Regions from separate parts of the Paenibacillus sp. FSL M7-1414 genome, predicted to be linked through region 2. Evidence: a T-box and tRNA genes for the amino acid it is inferred to sense, from the RefSeq annotation. Region 2 holds a T-box; the other holds one or more tRNA genes.

Region 1 (9,680 bases), 800 kb from region 2:
TCCATGTTGGAACAACCCACCGCTAAGGTCAGCAACAACACCGCCATATTGATCATCCGCACCAAGCCATACGGACGGTCTCTCGAACCCAGCTGAGAACTGTAACCCTGTACAGAGCAGCACAGTGAGATTCTTACGGTTCTGTGCTTCATCTCCTGCTACGCCATGTGTGGTGAAGAACACCATATTTTGATTAAAATCCGTGTACGTTCCATCTGCTTTATAGGCACGGACCATACCATATTTCTGATTTACATTTTGATAAAAGGTGATTCCGGCCTTGCTATCCTTTGATTTAATGCCAACCTGAACTGAGATTCCAATGTTCCCGTTTAATTGTAGCGCTTCCAAAGTGATTGCAATTGCGGTTACTTTCGAGCTGTCAATCAGATGTTTCATTTTCAACTCTGCCGTGGCTCCTGCTGTTGTCGGTGTTGTAACGGTTATGGTTCCTCTGTCGGGCAAAGGCTCAAACGTAGGGTTGCCCACCACCTCCACCCAATCCGGTAACGTTCCGTAAAGAAAATCGGCCACAAGCTGTTTGTGGACCTTTCCAAAGGGCACGATCTGACCCGCTGCATCACGTATAATCATCTCTACACCCCCACCGAATAGGCTACACCGATATTATGATCGGTATTGTAATACACGTACACTACGCCGTCCATAACGGACACCATCAAGGATTGCATGTTGGTCGTTTCCCAAGTCAATGCCGGAAAATATATATCTGTAGGTTTGTCCAGCAGTTGACGAAAGTCTGCGCTGATCTTTGCAATGGCAGGCCGAGCTACAGTCGTAACCCCACCGGAAGCATAAGCCGATAACATACCCAGCCACCACATGCTCCCTTTGTACATAAATACACCAGCATTGGGTCTCGAAATGTTTTCTCCTGCACTTAAAGTGGCATCATTCCCACCCATTAATGGTCTTGGATCAGCTAACCAGCTACGTCCGTCATGCGAATGCCAGATACATTTACGACCAAAGTCCCCACCGCCCATCACTGAGAAACCGATCCATTTGCCACCATTTCTGAAACACGAGAAATATCCGGTATGACCATCACCTGGGAACCCGGGAGGTTTGTCCAAAATCAAACCCACTCTTGTCCAGTTAATCATGTCTACAGAGGTCGCAAGTGCCGTCGATTGATTGATCCCCAGTCCGTTTTGTTGATAATACATAAAGAACAATTGTTCTTCATCGTTCCAGATCACAAATGGAGTTTCCGTCGAATTCCCAACCACAGTATCGAGATACACCTGTCCGTGTTTGGTCCATGGTCCTGTCGGGCTGTTCGAGTAGGCTAGTCCAATTCCTCCGATGTGATTATGGTTGGTAGAATACGTAGCATAATAATCTGCTTTTGCATCAGGGATAAGCCCCTTTACCTTGATCGCCCGAAACCAATAGATCGATTGCAGACCCGCCATTGCAGCAGTATACATAGGATTGTCCATTTTTTTATCAAATTGAGGCGTGTACATCCGTCTGGTTTCTGCATCGCAATAATCATAAGGTGAAGTGAAACTGTTGGCTGTGACAGTAGCAGTCTGTTCTGCCTGGATATTTTTTTCGACCATTGACATGTTACACAACCTCCTTAACGTTCAGGGTGACAATGTCCAATGGAGAGAAGTATACTAAATCCGTCGCGCCCTTTAGTAGATTTGAGAGATCAACAACATTACCCATATTCGCAGCCGGCCCCTGAATAACACGAATGATAGAGCGAATGCCTGTATTATATGAATACGCTTTCATTTTGTTAATTCCTTTGCTTTCCTTACCGTTGTGATCAGTGACTGTCTCTTTCCATGGCATGCCCGGATAATGTTGATCCTTCATATTAATCCCTCCTATTGTTTTCTCACGATAAGTATATTCATGAAGTTACCTTTCTGTTAAAGCATCATGCCCATTTTAAGGCCTAATATTCCAAGACTGGTTTGCAAAACAACATAAAATTTTATCCCCTTTTAGACTTTTTGAAGGTTATATCTTTTCTATGGAGGGGAGTGAGTTGTGCAACCATCGGTTTGCTTTTGTTAAAATGACTAAACAGGCTAACCAATAACAATTGGCTAACCTGTTTAGAGGAAGAAACTGCAAAACCAATTACTTATTACTTATTACTCCGCAAAAAGTGAAGATATGGGATTCACAACTTTTTTATTGGATTTCTCCTTGCCTTGGTTATCCAATACATAGTACTGGTAAAAGTCGTTAGTGAATCCGATAGACTCCTGTATTTTCAGCTTAAAAGCTTCAAATGCCTCATCACTCAGATGATCCTCATTCCAGAAATAATGAAGCATCAATCGATTCTGGTTATAGGGATGTTTGATAACATATGCACCCGCGGCGAGAGGTTGATTCATGGTATTCTTCCAAGGAAACCCCGTCTGTTTCGTTCGATCAATAATGTTAAGTTTTAAAGCCTGCACCAATCCGTTTGACTTGGCATTGCCAATGACAATAAGGTTGCTGTTGCCGATCTTTTTTTTCATCTTTTGCTTCAATTCCTTGCGATCCCTTATAATGTCGTATTTCATACCAGTCATATCAAGGAATCCGGTCAACTGATTAACCATATCTTCCTGCTGTTTAGTTGCAAGCTTACTCACCTGATCGCTGAGCACAATGGTTAATTCCTCGCCTTGAAGGGCTTTGTCCATCAATCGATTCATCACTTCATAAGGCAGATTGGGGATTATACCCATGACAGTCTGATATTGCACTTGTAAGACATCATGCACATAGGCGGCGGTCTCTTCCGGTGATAATTGGTATTCCGGCTTTAAGACAAAATCAGGCTGATATAGGGCCATCTGCATTTCTGAACGTATTTCTTTACCAAGCACATCTTCAATGGTTCGAAGCAGCCCCTCTACCGTTGCATTTTGGTACACGTAGCGTTTGAAATATGTCTTCATCAACTCGTCAAATTTCTCTTCACCGACGGAACGGTAAAGCTGATAGATCGCTTGTCGCCCCTTCTGATAATATACCAAACTTGCCAAATCCCCAGCTTCATCGTTTGTTGACGCAATCGCCATATCTACGGGCGCAGTATCAAACTGTATGGATCTGAACCCATTTAGCTTGTCTCCCTGTTTCTCGGCAAAATACACCATGGAGAAATCAGCAAAGCCTTCATCCAGGAAGGATTCTGTCTCCGAATTATTACCAATCAATGCATGGAACCACTGATGCGCTATTTCATGAACAAATGTTGTGTCTTCTTCTGGAACAGCACCATTTTGAATCTGTCCCATCTGGATGAGCCTCGCATACTCCACGGCAACGCCTTGTACATACGTCTCGACAATTCGGAACTCTGGATAGGGATACTTGCCATATTTCTCACTATAGAAATCGATGACCTTGAATGCCTGATTAATGTAGCGGTCAACTATCTTTTTCTTGGATGGATCATCGTTGTAATAATAGTATTCCACCGTCAGACCGTTACGAGTAACACTCTCCACTTGAAGGTTTGGGCTAGCAAAGAATACAAACTCCCTTGTGTTCTCGGCCACAGCAGAAACAACTTTACGACCATGTTCTGTACTGATTTGAGTGGTGATCGTACCCGGCATGGCTACTTGATACTCATCAGAAACATTTAATTGAACTTCAAAGTCCGATGAGGTGTAATAATCGCTCTCAAATGTTTGACTATACGGTGCCTTGTTCCACTGATGCTTTACCTCGTCGTATACAGACATCACCGGGAACCAGTGTGCACCATTGATCATGTCCTTGTAGTAGGAAACTCGCTGTGAGCCATAGGGTATATTCAACTGAAACTCCAGTTGGAATGATACCGATTCACCTGGTTGTACGGGCTTCTTCAACTGCACGGTCAACGCTTGGTTTTCCTTATGGAAGTCCAGCGATTGGCTATCTGCGCTTACAGCCTGAATATCGATGCCACCCAGAAAGTCCTCCGCTGTCTTCTCCGGGTGATCTTCACTAATCTTCTCATTATGCTGTTGGTACATGCTCGCCTGTGTAGACTTGGAGAGGTTTGCATCAGCATATGTATGAAGAACCAGCTGCTGGAGTGCATCCTTGCTTGTGTTGCGGTACGTTACCTTCTCGCTCCCCTGGATCGTCATGTCCTTCTCATTTAATCGAGCCTGAATCTGGTATTGAATCGGCGTCTGCTCTATCGAGTCTTTCTGTGTGTTATATATCTTCGTAGATACAGGTGCTGGGCCTGCTTCCGCGGCAACAACCCCCATGTTGGCAAGTGGGCTTGTTGCCAGTATTAAAGCCAGTGTACCCGCGATCCCTACTCTGGCTAACTTTGATGTAAATGGACTTGAATAATTCATAAGTTCTCTCCTTCTTCTGTACTATATTGACCTCAGAACCAAGTATAGAAGACGAACCTTACGCTGAATTTATGTTTTATTTAAGTTTTGTTTAAAAAAGAAGAGAGAAAATGAAACTATCGCAAATCGCATTCATGTTTGTATGTAAAAAAAAGAAAAGAAGCCTTACAATGTAAGGCTTCTCATGTATGATCTGTAGTGGGCTCGAACCACTGACCCCTACCCTGTCAAGATAGTGCTCTCCCAGCTGAGCTAACAGATCATGATATATAATTGTTTCCCAATCAAGTAACAGTATCATATCAAGTAACCGTGTTCATTGTCAATGATTTATTTGGTTATAATTCACCCGAAATGGTGCACAATAAAGGAAAGATTACCATTTCTACAACGAGGTGAATTCCCTATGAGAAACATAACAAAACGGTCAAAATCTAATAAACATGCATTTACCAAATGCTTCTTTCTCTTTGCTGGGCTTATGATTCTCAGTACAACCGTTACTGGTTGCGGCTTGGAGAAGGATGAACATACGGTACAATTCCAACAATTACAACAGCCCAATGAAAATAGTGAGTCTCTGCCCGTCTGGCTGGACGTATACTCCAAATCTGTAATTCAAGATGTGTATTCTCCGCGAGGAAGCAGTGAAGTCTTGCCGTGAAGGTTAACAGGTGAATTACTCGTCTTCATCCCACTTGCGTGAGTATGCTTTCTTCGTAACGTAATACAACAGAGTAATCATTCCCGCCGACATTAGCAATGTAATTACCATGATGCCTGTCATGCCCATCACTACCCCCTCCTCTCCCAATATGTTCCAGACTTCACTATACAGGAAAAACATTTTTTTGTATAATTCAGTCTGATATGTCGCGCAAGAGCAGAAAGAAGGAATGGAATTGGCAGCTGAGATTAGTTATGTATCGACAGAAGAACAACTGGAGCAAGCCCTGGGAATTCGCCATCACGTTTTTGTTATTGAGCAACAGGTGCCTGCCGAGATTGAGATTGATCAATATGATGTCATCAGTCCGGATGTGCATCATGTATTGTTAAGTACGGATGGCCAAGCTGTAGCCACAGGACGTCTGATCTATTACAGCAAGGATACGGCCAAAATGCAGCGAATCGCAGTGCTTGAATCTCATCGTTCATTTGGTTATGGACGTGTGCTTCTGCTCGCGATGGAGGAGCTGGCACGTGAACTCGGCTTATCCTATTCTGTACTGGATGCGCAGTGTCAGGCACAGAAATTCTATGAAAAACTGGGTTATGAAGTGATTTCGGAAGAACCTTTTTATGATGCAGATATTCTGCATGTTCGTATGAGAAAGAGCCTGTAAAACCTCCGCGTTGGCAGGTCTTTATTAGCATATGGTGCATACTTCCGATGAATTGGGATAGGCTAATCAGGTAAGCAGATTCCTATCTCGTCATATAAGGAGAGTGTGACATCATGGATCAAACGACACGCGAGAGTTTCACAGCCGTACAGAAAAATGGTGACGGTGACCTGACAGCCTTTCAGACTTCAGCAGGACGCGTACTGGATTATCAGCAGGCACTTGCAGAAGTACAGGCTGGCGCTATTGCCGGTGTGAATGTATTTAAAGGCAAGGATGGCGAAATGTACATTCGCGGCGATGCCGACGGTGACCCAACCAACAACCTGGACCAACTTCCCCATTTCTAAAATAGATGCACATGTCGTACATGTGACACAATAAGCGCCGATCCGGATATCCGGGTTGGCGTTTTCTTATTAGAATTAATAGTCCGTAAAATATTTTACGGAATCACCGGAAGGTTGGCTTTTGCGAATCGGCTGTTGTACCTGTTCCCATGCCTGTAAAATCTGTATTCCTTCGAGATTAGACCGGTTCTCCCAGGCGATGTGCCCGGTGCGTTCAAGCTCCAGCAAAGACTCATGAATGTAAGCTCTGCTTCGTCCTGTCTTGTTCTCCAGTTCATCCATACGCGGCACCCTGCGCCGTTGTCCTGCATAGTTCACCATAATACGCAAAATCTTGCGTTCAAAGTCGTTCAGCATACTTTACCTCCCCATTCAGATCGGTAACAGGACGCCATGCCAGAATACCTTGCTCCAGAAATGTTCGGGGTGAGCCTTCTTTTCCCGCTGATGCTCTAATCATCCCGCCACGTACACTGTTAATTCGAATCTGTCGCTGCGTAATCTGCCCTGCACGATCCATGTAGACAAGCTCCACCATCTGGCCAATATATTTCCCTAGCATAATCATCCCTCCGATAAGAACGTTTGTTTGTATTTCATATTATATGCGAACATAAGTTCTTTATTCAATAGTAAAAAAAGGATTTTGTAAAATAAAAAAAACCAGACTTTCACCTTAATGATTAAGGCAGTCTGGTTCATAACGGATCAGTGCCGATCCGATTCGGAAAATTGTACTTTCTTTAATTGCTGTGTAGATGGATTAAAATCAACATTTACATAGACTGCGAATTGTTTGCCGTCTTTCGCACGAACCCATAGCTTGAACTGTTCCCGTGATTGATCTGCTGTTAGAGAGGTGCGACCGATATGCTTATAGTCCAAAATATCCACATTATACTTGGTCTGTGTTTCTTTGACCGCAATAATTCCCCACTTCGCATAATCAGGGATGGCGGCGCCTGTGCCTGATGTAATTCCGGCTAAACTCAGGACTACCGACATGACGGTAACGATGAGCATTCTCATTTCACTCACTCCTTGGGACAATATGTTTCTGTTATATTGCCCGTCCGGGTTTCATTTTACACGAATAAACGAAAGATCCAGGCCAGTGGCCGTAGGGAAAAAGGAACCACATGAACAAGCCGATCAAACGAATCAGGAGGCTCCGTCCGGAAACTCATTCCCCAGTCACCCGAGAAAAAGTGTTGTTGTGTCTTCGGCTCCTCAGGACGTTCCAACCCGTATTTCTTTTCAAGCCTTTGCCTAGTTTGTTCATCCACCTGAACCTCGTTCGTAACGTCATATGCTGTGGCAGGCTCGCTGCTTATGTACATCTGAATCATTAGAAACATTACAATCCCAACTATTTGTACCCAACGCTTGTTCATCTCTTACTCCTTTATGGATTCATGACTCTCTTCTCTTGTACGTGAAGACTCGTTTGAATGTTTGATTATACATAAATTTGACCGTATTGGAAATAACAAATGGGAGAAGAGTTGGGGCATGCGTTATGCGATGCTTAAGTCCCATTTGGTTGATTTTTTGTTTAAAAAACCCAATAGACGTGTAATAGGCCATGACAGAGTGACTCCACGATCTGAAACTCTACACGATCTGCAATACCAATATGAGGAGGTTACACCCGAATGTTCAAACGCTTGGATGAAATCCTGATTGAGATTCCCAATGTCGAGAAGCCAGATCCGAATGCTGCGGCAGCTATACAAGAATTACTCGGCGGCAAATTCGGAGAAATGTCAACGTTGAACAACTACCTCTATCAATCATTTAATTTTCGATCCAAAGAAAAGCTGAAGCCCTTCTATGACCTCGTCATGAGCATTACGGCCGAAGAATTGGGTCATGTTGAACTCGTGTCTCATGGCATTAACAAATGCCTCCGAGGTTCAACCGAGTACAAAGAACCCGACGATACACCGCTAGGTTCCGTGAAAGATGCTCGTCTGTCGTATCACTACCTGGCAGGTGCACAAGGCGCAATGCCTTTTGACTCTATGGGTAATCCATGGACGGGAGCAAACGTCTTCAACAGTGGTAACCTGGTCGAGGATCTGCTGCATAACTTCTTCCTAGAATGTGGCGCTCGTACCCATAAAATGAAAGTATATGAGATGACGGATCACCCGGCAGCGCGGGAAGTGGTTGGTTTCCTGCTGGTACGTGGCGGCGTGCATGTTGTCGCATATGCAAAAGCACTTGAGATTGCAACTGGCGTAAATGTGACCAAGCTGGTTCCTATTCCTTCACTGAACAACAAAGCCTTCAACGAGGCTCGCAAATATGAAGAAAAAGGGGTACACACCAAGCTGTACACCTATAGTGATAAAGATTTCAATACGATCGGCCAGATCTGGAAAGGAACTCACCCCGAAGATGGACAACCTCTTGAAGTCATCCAAGGGATACCTGAAGGATTCCCGATTCCAGAAGCCCCTGGGGTCGAGGAAGAATTTGCACCGGGCATCTCACAAGAAGACTTTAAGGAGATTGCACGTCGTCTGAAAATGGCGGGGAATATTGCGGATTAAGGAACAATTTTGTTTAACAGGTTCTTTCCCTATATATAGATTTTTTAACTCTATGTTTAAGTGAAGCCCTCGAACCCTGCTGCTGAATGCAGAGAGGATTTGGGGGCTTTGTTATAATCAACTTATGATACAATTTTATGATGAAAAATGAGTATGTTATATGCACGTCATTTCCTGAGAATTTAGCTTTAAAAGTAAATCTGATCTCTGCTCACATCGTTAAACTTAGTTAAACTCCAACACCGATTCCTCACGCTGGCTCATGACTTCAATTAACATGTTGGCACCCAGACGAAAACCTTGTGCAAACGCTGCTTCCGTATGCATGCCCTCACATCTGCCACACAAGTCAAATAACTGTTCAAGCTCACGGAATTCTTCCTCGCTCAATCGATTCTTCCACTGCTCTGTCAGAGCTGCAATCTGCCGTCCTAACGCTTGGTATTCAGGATGTGTCGGCATCATCATCTCATCCGGTCGAAGTCGTCCATTATATAATGCTTCTAATATCGAATTCATGTGCATCCTCCTGTATATCAATTCGCACCTCACTTGAATGAACGTTCTGCACATGGTAGGATATTTATGCAGTCGCTCATTCAAGTGATTGCGTGATAGGAAGCAGCGTGTTCTTCGCGGGACTAGCGCTGCTTCCTTTTTTACTTTTGGAGTTCGTCGTAAATCTTCTCAATCCCTTTGCGAACGATGTCTGATCGATTCGTATTCAGCTTCTCAGCCGAAATATCGAGCTTGTTCATAATTTCCTCGTCAACACGTATCTCAATCGTTCTGCTTTTGGGTTTGTCAGATTTAGGCCGCCCCATCTTTTTGGCGGACATTGCTTCACCTCTTTTTTTGTCCTGACATTAATATATTATCGTCCGGACAAAAAGTCAATTCAATTGTAAAACATACGTTCGTTTTTATGACAGTAGATTCATAGATAAAATGTATAGTCTGTAATCCGTTTGAATGATAAAAAACAACCTTGAACGGCTAGGCGCTCAAGGTCGTTAGAGTACTATTTCACTCTTCCATTGGCTTTCCATATCTCACTAAGACATGCCAGAGTAATTT
Region 2 (9,680 bases):
TCATAACTGATAATATCCAGATCAGCCTGTGGCGACCAACGTATGGTCGTGGCTTTCGTAAGAAAGGCTACTGCCTTTACAGGCTGCAGTGCCTTGGCGATCCACGCTCCGGCCATCCAGCCGAGCAGCAGAAACAGCAATAACATGCCGAAGTTTTTTTTCATCGGTAATCTTCCCTCGCCATTTTTTGACACCCACATTATTATACGGGGTTTTGTACGTCAATACAAACACAAATCCGGCAAGGGGAACTATTTCCAGTTCCTTGCCGGATGGGTATTTCCAAGCGTTGTTATGGGAAAGAGCATGTTACTGCTTTATCGCTTCGAGCCATTTTTTCTGCTGCAGTACATATTCCATCAGATCGGACTGCACGGACCACATGTGTACATCATCCGGGTTTTTGTTGTACTCCGCGATAGCCGTAATTGCACTGTTCATTGATTTCTCCATTCCACCAATAATAGGTTGTACATCTGCGGTCAGGCCAGGTGTAAGACTATTCAATCCCGTCAGCCATGACTCGTGCTTATTTTGAATCGCGGTCATCGTTTCTGTAGAAACTGCTGCCGGAGCAGACTGTCCCAGCTGCTGAATGGACAAAGTAGATAATTGTTCCACCAGTGCAGAACTGTTTGTGAAGAAAAGCTGCACATCCTCTTGTTTGCCACCGAATATAGCCGGATTGATCTCAGGGTTCACAATCTCCTTGACATATAGTTCAACTCCCTGGGCTTTTAGCCTGGAGCTAAGTAGCTTGGCCTCTTCACGATCAGCCGAAATGCCTGCATATACTCGATTTCCATCTTCAGGATCAGAACCTGCGGCTATACCTGCCTGAGCCAGCTCAAGCTTGGCCTGCTCAGCTCGTTCAGGAGAACTGAATACGCCGTATTGAAGTGCATAATACGTGCTGCCAGTCGCCGCTGTCTGAACCTGCTGTTCTGTACCTGCAGCCCCCTCCTGACCCGTCACAGTGGAAACTGCCTGATTGACGGGAAGAAGATCGCCTGGCTTGACGGCTCCTTCTTTATTAAAAAATGAAAGAATAACCATACCAAAAAGCGCTCCGGTAACAAGTGCCCCAGTGACAGAACCAATCATTTTCCATCCCCTTGGGGGGCGATTGCGTTTATAGGAATAGTTCTCGGAATCTGCAAGCCAGTCGTGGCCTTGATCATCATGGGTATTGGACAGATCACGACGCTCTTCCTCCGGATTATCGGTGTGATTAACATAACCGTAACCGGTACGGTTCCCAAAATAATGGGCCTCATCCAAGTTCAAGTTCGAATCATGGCTCACCCGCTCGTCAGGTTCAGGTACAGTAGAGCTTGTCAGCACCGTCTCTCCCCAGTCTCCGGGGATATCCTCAGGCGTCCATGATGGGGTTGTATCCATCTGCTTAGGCGTTAGCGGTTGATTATGCGGTAATTCTTCACTTAACGTCACCAATGGACTGGACGCGGATATCCTCTTGTTTTCAGGCTTGTCCGACTCATGATCCCCGAAGCGAAACGTCATTCTAGCATTGCTCACCCGTACCCTCTCCTTTGTCCCATTTATATAAGCTATATGCAGAGACCGGAGAATACATTCCATATAACGCAAAAAACGCCTGCTTCGTATCGAAGACAGGCGATTTCTCAATTGATCTATTTCAAACCTTTGGCAAGTGTATCGCCGACTTTCCAAATATCACCTGCACCCATCGTAATCACAAGATCTCCTGGCTGCAGACGATGCTGCAAATCAGCCACAACTTCCTCTTTCGTTGGGAGGTAACGTGCAGAAGCATTACTGTTTTGAACGATCAGTTCAACCAGTCTGGCTGAGGTTACCCCTTCGATCTGTTTTTCGCCCGCAGGAGAATAGATATCCGTAATAAGCACCTCATCCGCTTCCGCGAAAGCACGACTGAACGCATCCAGCAGGAAGAACGTCCGCGTATAACGCTGTGGCTGGAATACCGCAATAATGCGTTTGCCCGTTGCTTTGGCGGCACTAATGGTAGCTTCAATCTCAGTCGGGTGATGAGCATAATCATCGATGATCAGCATATCGCGCGCCTCACCCAATACCTGGAATCTGCGTTTGGCTCCGTGGAATTGGATGATAGCTGCCACAATCTTCTCAAATGGAATGCCCGCTTCCAGACAGGTAATCACAGTAGCCATCGCATTATAAACGTTATGCTTACCGGGCACTGATAATTCCACCGTGCCCATAGCAGCACCCTGATGATTCATCGTAAAGGAGATACGACGATCGCCCAGTACAATATCCGTTGCCGTATAATCCGCAGCACGATCAATACCATAGGTTGTAATCCGTGACTTGAGTTCTGGCAAAATCGCTTGAACATTCTCGTCGTCAGAACACACAATCGCTGTTCCTTCCGGACGAATCTGGCTCAGGAACTGCACATAAGCCCTTTTGAGCTCCTCAAAATCACTGTTGTAATTCTCCAGATGATCTGCCTCAATATTGGTTACAATACCGAGCCATGGATGGTACTGCAAAAACGAACCATCGCTCTCGTCCGCTTCAGCGACTACCCAGTCGCCTTGACCGGCCTTCGCGTTGGTACCCACATTCATGATTTCTCCGCCAATAATGTATGTCGGATCTGTATCACATTTATCCATAACAAGTGCAATCATGGATGAAGTGGTTGTTTTACCATGAGCCCCAGCTACAGCCACACCTTTACGTTCGTTCAACAAACGTGCAAGCATCTGGGAACGATGCAGAATCGGAATATTCAGCTCTGCAGCTGCTACCCGTTCCACATTATCAGCAGGCGCTGCCGTAGAGTAGACAACAAGATCTGCTCCAGTGACGTGCTCTGCCGTATGTCCGATATATATTTTCGCTCCCTTGGCTGCCAACTTCTCGGTCAACTCCTGTGAAGCGACATCCGATCCGGTAACGGTGTATCCCATTTCCAACATAACTCTTGCGATGGCACTCATGCCATATCCGCCAATCCCTATAAAATGAACGTGTTCCGATGTATTTAACAAAACTTTCACCAACCTTTTTCAGAATCGGTTTGATGCAAAAGGGCTGCCCGCACATCCGCAATCAGGTACAGTGTGCCGGAGACCACCCCCAGATCTTCCGCTTCCGTCCGTGACTTCAATAGATCAAGTGCCTTTGCCCATTCGGGCTCGACGATGATTTCCAGTTCCTGCTTCGCAATGGCGGGACGTACCCGTTCGACAATCTGCAGCAATTCGGCTGCATCCATTTTGCGTCGGAAATCTGGCTCGGTCAGGATCAGCGTATCCACTAGTGGCAGTATATGCTGCAAATACGCTTCGTGATGCTTATTTGCCAACATACCCATCATCAAAATTAACTTGTTGTGCGGATAGACATCCATAATGCTCTTGGCCAGTGACTCTGCCCCTTCCGGATTATGTGCTCCATCAAGCACAATTCGGGGTTCATCGACGACTTTTTCGAATCTTCCTGCCCAGAAAGCATTCTCCAGTCCAAGTGCAATATCGTTGTCATCCAGCATAAATGCCATGTATTGTCTAAGCAATTCAAGCACCATAAGTGCGGCCGCTGCATTGTCACATTGATGTGAGCCCTGCATGCGTATGCGAACGTCCAGATCACGGAACGGGCCTGTAAAATGAAAAGATTGTCCGTTCTCATTGCTGTCCAGTCTATGATAAGAGAATTGATCTCCAGCCAAATACACGCTTGATTGAAGCTGCTGTGCTTTCTCCTGAATCACCTTCACAGCTTCGGGTTGAGTCGCGCAAGTCACAACGGGTACTCCCGGCTTGATAATACCTGCCTTTTCTCCAGCAATCTGCTCAATCGTATCTCCAAGCACATCCGTATGATCCATACCAATGTTCGTGATGACGGACACAACAGGTGCGACAATATTCGTTACGTCCATCCTTCCCCCTAGCCCCGTCTCCCATACCACAACGTCAGGGTAACACTCCTCTGCATAGTACAGAAGCGCCAGAGCCGTGGACACCTCAAACATCGTGGGTGATCCAAGCGGAGTGGAGGCCATTTCCATAACCAGTGGATGTAATCGGTTCGAGAGCTTAAGCAGGATTTCTTCAGGAATATCCTCACCGTTGTATTGAAAACGGTTTGTAAACTTGGTGATATAAGGCGACGTAAAGGTACCCACATCATATCCAGCCTGAAGAAGCACTGACGTCAAAAAAGCGCAAGTCGAACCTTTGCCGTTCGTTCCCGCGACATGAATAAATTTGAGACGTTGGTGTGGATTGCCTAACATGGACATCAGACTCTCGATTCGTTCCAATCCAGGTCGGATGCCAAAAGGAATAAGGCCATTGATCCAGTCCACGGCCTCGTTGTACGTAAGTAAAGGAGCTGCTGCATCTGTCCCGTCTAATTCCGTCATCTGATTCACCTTCGGTCCCGAGTTTGAGTGAAAAAAGCGGCCGGATGGCATAATGGCTCTCCATCCGACCCACATATATTAACCTTTAAGTTCCTTGATTCGTGCAATCACTTTATCCCGTTTATCGGAATAATCTGCTTGCTTGGCGCGCTCTTCCTCAATAACTTTGGCAGGAGCTTTGGCAACAAAGCCTTCGTTCGCCAGTTTTTTCTCTACACGGAGAACTTCGCCCTCAAGGTTCTCCAACTCTTTCTCCAAACGAGCCACTTCCTGCTCGATATCAATAAGACCTGCGAGCGGCAAGTATAGTTCTGCCCCCGTAATGATCGCAGTCATTGCCTTATCCGGTGAGTTTAAATCCAGCCCACTATCGAACTCGGACGTATTACAGAAACGTTTGATGTAGTGACTGTTACGCGCAATGATGCTGGACGTCTCAGCACTATTTGCTTTGACCATCAGCTCGATCTTTTTGCTCATCGGCACGTTCACTTCTGCACGAATGTTTCGCACTGCACGAATGGTATCCATGAGCAGGTTCATCTCGGCAACAGCCTCTGGGTTCTCCAGAGCAGGATCATATACCGGCCATGATGCCAGCGTAATGGTCTCACCTTCATGCGGCAGATGCTGCCAGATCTCTTCGGAGATGTATGGCATAAACGGATGAATCAGGCGCATGGTCTGATCCAGCACATAAGCAAGCACGGATTGTGTTTTCTTCTTGGCAACCGGATCTTCCCCATAGAAGGACAGCTTAGCAAACTCGATGTACCAGTCACACAGGTCATCCCAGATAAAGTTATACAACACTCGACCCGTTTCCCCAAATTCATACGCTTCGATTAGACGCGTAATATCGCGGGAAGTTTCGTTCAGACGGTGCAAAATCCAATAATCCGCTGTACCAAGCTCTCCGCTAATGTCACGTTCCTCATAGGTGAATCCTTCCAGATTCATCAATGCAAAGCGCGAAGCATTCCAGATCTTGTTGGCAAAGTTACGAGCCTGCTCCACTCGTTCCCAACGGAAACGCAGATCCTGACCTGGCGTGCTGCTGGTTGAGATCATGTAACGCATTGCATCTGCGCCGTATTTCTCAATCACATCCAGCGGATCTACACCGTTGCCCAGTGATTTGGACATTTTGCGTCCATCTGCATCACGAACAAGACCATGCATCAGCACATCCTTGAACGGAATCTCATCGGTGAATTCCAGTGCAGTGAAAATCATACGTGCAACCCAGAAATATATGATGTCATACCCTGTCACAAGTACACTTGTCGGATAATAACGTTTCAGGTCTTCCGTATCTTCCGGCCAGCCTAGTGTGGAGAATGGCCATAAGCCGGAGCTAAACCAAGTATCGAGTACGTCTTCGTCCTGTCTAAGCTTGCGTCCAGCATTCTCTGGCAGCGTTGTTGGATCTTCAGCAGATACGATGATTTCACCTGTTTCTTCATCATACCAAGCAGGTATACGATGTCCCCACCACAGTTGACGGGAAATACACCAGTCACGAACGTTCTCGATCCAGTTCAGATAGGTTTTCTCAAAACGATCTGGAACAAAATTAACCCCTTCGCCGCTCTGTTGTTTCTTAATCGCTCTCTCTGCAAGTGGCTTCATCTCAACGAACCACTGTGTAGACAGATACGGCTCAACAACAGCTCCGGTACGTTCACTGTGTCCAACCTGATGCGTGTGATCCTCAATGTTGATCAATACGCCCTGCTCTTTCAAGTCAGCAACAATCTGCTTGCGGCAGTCACTGCGATCCAGTCCCTGATACTTGCCTGCCTCAGCATTCATTGTGCCGCTCTCATCCATTACTGTAATCTGAGGCAGATCATGACGAAGACCTACTTCAAAGTCATTTGGATCATGCGCAGGCGTGATTTTAACTGCACCACTTCCAAACTCTTTATCCACATAATCATCAGCGATAATTGGAATTTCGCGTCCAATGATAGGCAGTACAAGTACTTTACCAATCATATCTGCATAACGCTCATCCTTCGGATGAACAGCAACCGCTGTATCACCCAGCATCGTTTCAGGACGCGTTGTTGCCACTGTAACGTAGCCACTTCCGTCTTTGAGCGGGTACCGCAGATGGTACAGGTGACCCTGAACCTCTTTATATTCAACCTCAATGTCGGACAGAGCTGTCCGGTTCACCGGGTCCCAGTTAATGATACGTTTGCCTCGGTAAATAAGGCCTTTTTCATACAGTTGAACAAATACTTTACGAACCGCTTGGGACAGACCTTCATCCAGCGTAAAACGTTCACGTGAGTAATCAAGCGACAATCCCATTTTGCCCCATTGCTGACGAATGGTAGTGGCATATTGATCTTTCCAGTCCCATACCTTCTCCAGAAACTTCTCACGTCCCAGATCATAACGAGTCAGACCTTCTTCACGCAGCTTCTGCTCCACTTTGGTTTGGGTAGCAATACCTGCATGGTCGGAACCCGGAAGCCACAGTGCGTCATAACCTTGCATCCGTTTGGTGCGGATCAGAATATCCTGCAGTGTAAAATCAAGCGCATGCCCAATGTGCAGCATCCCGGTCACATTTGGGGGTGGAATTACAATCGTATACGGCTCGGCATCTTTACGTTGACCGGCTTTGAAATATCCACGTTCCATCCAGGTGGAGTACCATTTATCCTCTGCCGCCTTAGGATCGTAAGTGGTCGGCATTTCTGTTGCAGCTGATTTTTTTTCCTCAGACATGTGTCATTCCTCCGTTACTTCATCATCTTCGCCAAAAAAAACAAAAAAACCTTTCATCCATCAAAGGACGAAAGGTTAGCTTTCGCGGTACCACCTTTGTTTCACGCCTACAGCAAGATAGACTTCACCCTCTGTACATGACGTGACACTTCAAGCAGATAACGGCTGCTACCGGCCCATCCTACCTCAGAAATAAATGACGATAGATCTCATTCATCCCTTGTATTCAAACAGGCAACTCCCGGGCGACTTCGATCAGTTGGTTCCTGCGGAATCTCACAGCGTTGCAATTCCACTCTCTGAAAGGTCATACTGTCTACTACTCCCGTTCCACGTTGTTCTTCAAAAAACCTACACACATCATACCTTGCTCGTGCGCGATAGTCAACCTGACAACAGCGGATAAAGAGCGCTGGAATGCAGGTTTAGGACGAATCATGCAAAAACCCGCAATCCTCAAGGGGATCACGGGTCGTAACGAAGGCTTTAACTACGGATTAAGGGATGTACAATATCTGACCTTCTTCCACAACCTGCTCAGATAATCGGTTATACAACTGAAGTTCCCTCGTGCTCAATTGATATCGATCTGCAATAGCATCCAGTGTATCTTCTCGCTGAACGATGCAAAGTTTCACCTTGCGGAACGGGGTCTGGTCCACGATCGTTCCCAGGAACAGGTTCTTCCATTCCACATCATCAGCTGGATACGTTTCTTCCTGTACCACACCCGCAGGAACCTCATCGCCTCGCTCCACTTCAGCATCGCGTGCCGCTCTACCGGAGGATAACAAAGAAGAGATACCTACGCCCTCTTCTTGCCGTGGTGCGGATTCTTTTTTGCTGCCAAAAGCAACCTTCAGCTCTGGCTTGTCTTCCGTCTCAGCCACAGGTTCAGGAACAAATGCTTCGTTCTGTACGAACTCGTCTACCCCAGTCGCTTCAAAAGACGGCCGGTCTTCCTCAGCGTTGCCTGGTTCGGACGAAGCAAATACACCTTGCCAGTTCTCCGCCTGTGATTCGCCCGGGACATCGGCAACTGCCTGATTCTCCTGCTGAGGTACAGATCTCGCGGATTCGAAGTGCCATACCTCTGGTGCGTCCGGTACATCCGGTGATGCCAACTCATTAGATGATTGAGCAGTAGGCTCTGAGACTGCTTGATCTGCACTTCTCGAGTTCGCAGGCAATGCATCCACGGAAGGCTCGGACCAACCCGAAGACTCATCTTCCAGAGGCAGCAATGGTTCTGACTCAGGGTAAGAAGCTAATCGATCTGCGGTCTCAGCCATAAATGACGAAATCGGAGAAGGTTCGCTGTATTGCTCATGAGATGCCAATTCATCTCCATTCGCTGTCAGAGATGCGGGATCTTCATTTGCATCAGGTTGTCTGTTTTCGTTAGCGTACTCCGCACTTAGCTCCTCAGATTGAAGTGGCTCTGCGGATGACGCATTCGCATAATCCTGCTGCCATTCTTCGCTATTCCTTAATGTCTCTTCCCTTGTGGACAGGTCAGCGAATTCCGGAGCACCATATGCAAGTTCTGCTGCATTCGCAAGTCTCTCTTCCTCACTCCGCTGGAGCAGGTACTCTTGTGCAAATGTGTTGGGATCGCTACCTGCCTGTGCTGCTTCATCGGAACGGTTGGATTGCTGAACATCAGGTGAATGAACAACTGTAAACTCATCTGCTGACCATACTTGTGGCTCTTCAACAGGAAAACCTTCGATACCTCGCAGCGACAATACACCTGTAATGTTCAGACTGCGATTGGATAACAGATCCACGTCAAAATTTTCGATCTCGATGGAAATATCCTCAATCGATCTGACCCGGTTCAGCGGCACTGTGATCTCCACGGGAATGAAATGTTTGAGCTCCTCTGAAGCCTCATTTTCTCCTCTGTACGCACCTGTAAGTAAAAGATGCCCTCTTAATGTGGCATGATCATCCTGCCCTATGACTTGAATGCGCGGGTATAGTTCAATCTCCTCCAATTCCTCAATCGCAGGAACTCCCTCAGACAAATGAACGCGCTCATAAATATCGAACCGCAAACCATAAGGTTGATTCAACAAAGGTGGCGTCCTCCTTTCGGCATATGTTCACCATGATCCTTCTCATGGGACTGATCCATGGTCCAAATCCTTCGTTACCCCATCTATATGCCTTGAATGAGGGGAGCATGCCACCTTTTGAAAAACCTTGCTATATATGTTCACCTCATGATTATTTACACTGTCACTCCAATGACAGAACAACCTTCTGATCGCTGTTATCCCCAGATTTTTTTCATTCCTTTTTATAAAGGGAAAATCCGGGGATAGCTTATGCTTCCGAAGCAGTTTTCTTTCAGAAAGCTTTTAGGCGAACGCTTTGCTTCTTCTGGTTGTTTCTGTCCTCTCCGTTCTCGTGTAAATAGTTAGTCGAACTTATATAGTGTATTAATAATTTTGACGCTCACGCTCTGCCAATTGTGTGAAATCGGACGGCCAAGGGTCGTTCACTTCAATCATCGCTCCGG

The links. The T-box of region 2 lies ahead of MHH92_RS24015 (valine--tRNA ligase). A T-box ahead of a tRNA ligase gene usually reads a tRNA of that ligase, here a tRNA-Val.
Region 1: it has a tRNA-Val gene. The T-box ahead of MHH92_RS24015 (valine--tRNA ligase) is inferred to sense a tRNA for this amino acid. The anticodon was not compared.

The regions. Positions count from the first base shown of each region.
Region 1 covers NZ_JBBOOS010000001.1:4,678,006-4,687,685, forward strand. The annotation lists gene MHH92_RS20315 (hypothetical protein) at 1-594, opposite strand, end outside; gene MHH92_RS20320 (hypothetical protein) at 597-1,595, opposite strand; gene MHH92_RS20325 (hypothetical protein) at 1,597-1,854, opposite strand; gene MHH92_RS20330 (M1 family metallopeptidase) at 2,139-4,349, opposite strand; tRNA gene MHH92_RS20335 (tRNA-Val) at 4,539-4,611, opposite strand; gene MHH92_RS20340 (hypothetical protein) at 4,756-5,013, shown strand; gene MHH92_RS20345 (GNAT family N-acetyltransferase) at 5,252-5,695, shown strand; gene MHH92_RS20350 (DUF3892 domain-containing protein) at 5,809-6,045, shown strand; gene MHH92_RS20355 (hypothetical protein) at 6,121-6,402, opposite strand; gene MHH92_RS20360 (hypothetical protein) at 6,386-6,607, opposite strand; gene MHH92_RS20365 (DUF3889 domain-containing protein) at 6,754-7,074, opposite strand; gene MHH92_RS20370 (hypothetical protein) at 7,131-7,439, opposite strand; gene MHH92_RS20375 (manganese catalase family protein) at 7,701-8,603, shown strand; gene MHH92_RS20380 (DUF6809 family protein) at 8,829-9,122, opposite strand; gene MHH92_RS20385 (ribbon-helix-helix domain-containing protein) at 9,263-9,442, opposite strand; gene MHH92_RS20390 (DUF3626 domain-containing protein) at 9,630-9,680, opposite strand, start outside.
Region 2 covers NZ_JBBOOS010000001.1:5,482,328-5,492,007, forward strand. The annotation lists gene MHH92_RS23995 (DUF4321 domain-containing protein) at 1-164, opposite strand, end outside; gene MHH92_RS24000 (SPOR domain-containing protein) at 310-1,539, opposite strand; gene murC (UDP-N-acetylmuramate--L-alanine ligase) at 1,656-2,975, opposite strand; gene MHH92_RS24010 (bifunctional folylpolyglutamate synthase/dihydrofolate synthase) at 3,032-4,408, opposite strand; gene MHH92_RS24015 (valine--tRNA ligase) at 4,487-7,153, opposite strand; T-box leader at 7,214-7,495, opposite strand; gene MHH92_RS24020 (LysM peptidoglycan-binding domain-containing protein) at 7,651-9,234, opposite strand; gene MHH92_RS24025 (RluA family pseudouridine synthase) at 9,601-9,680, opposite strand, start outside.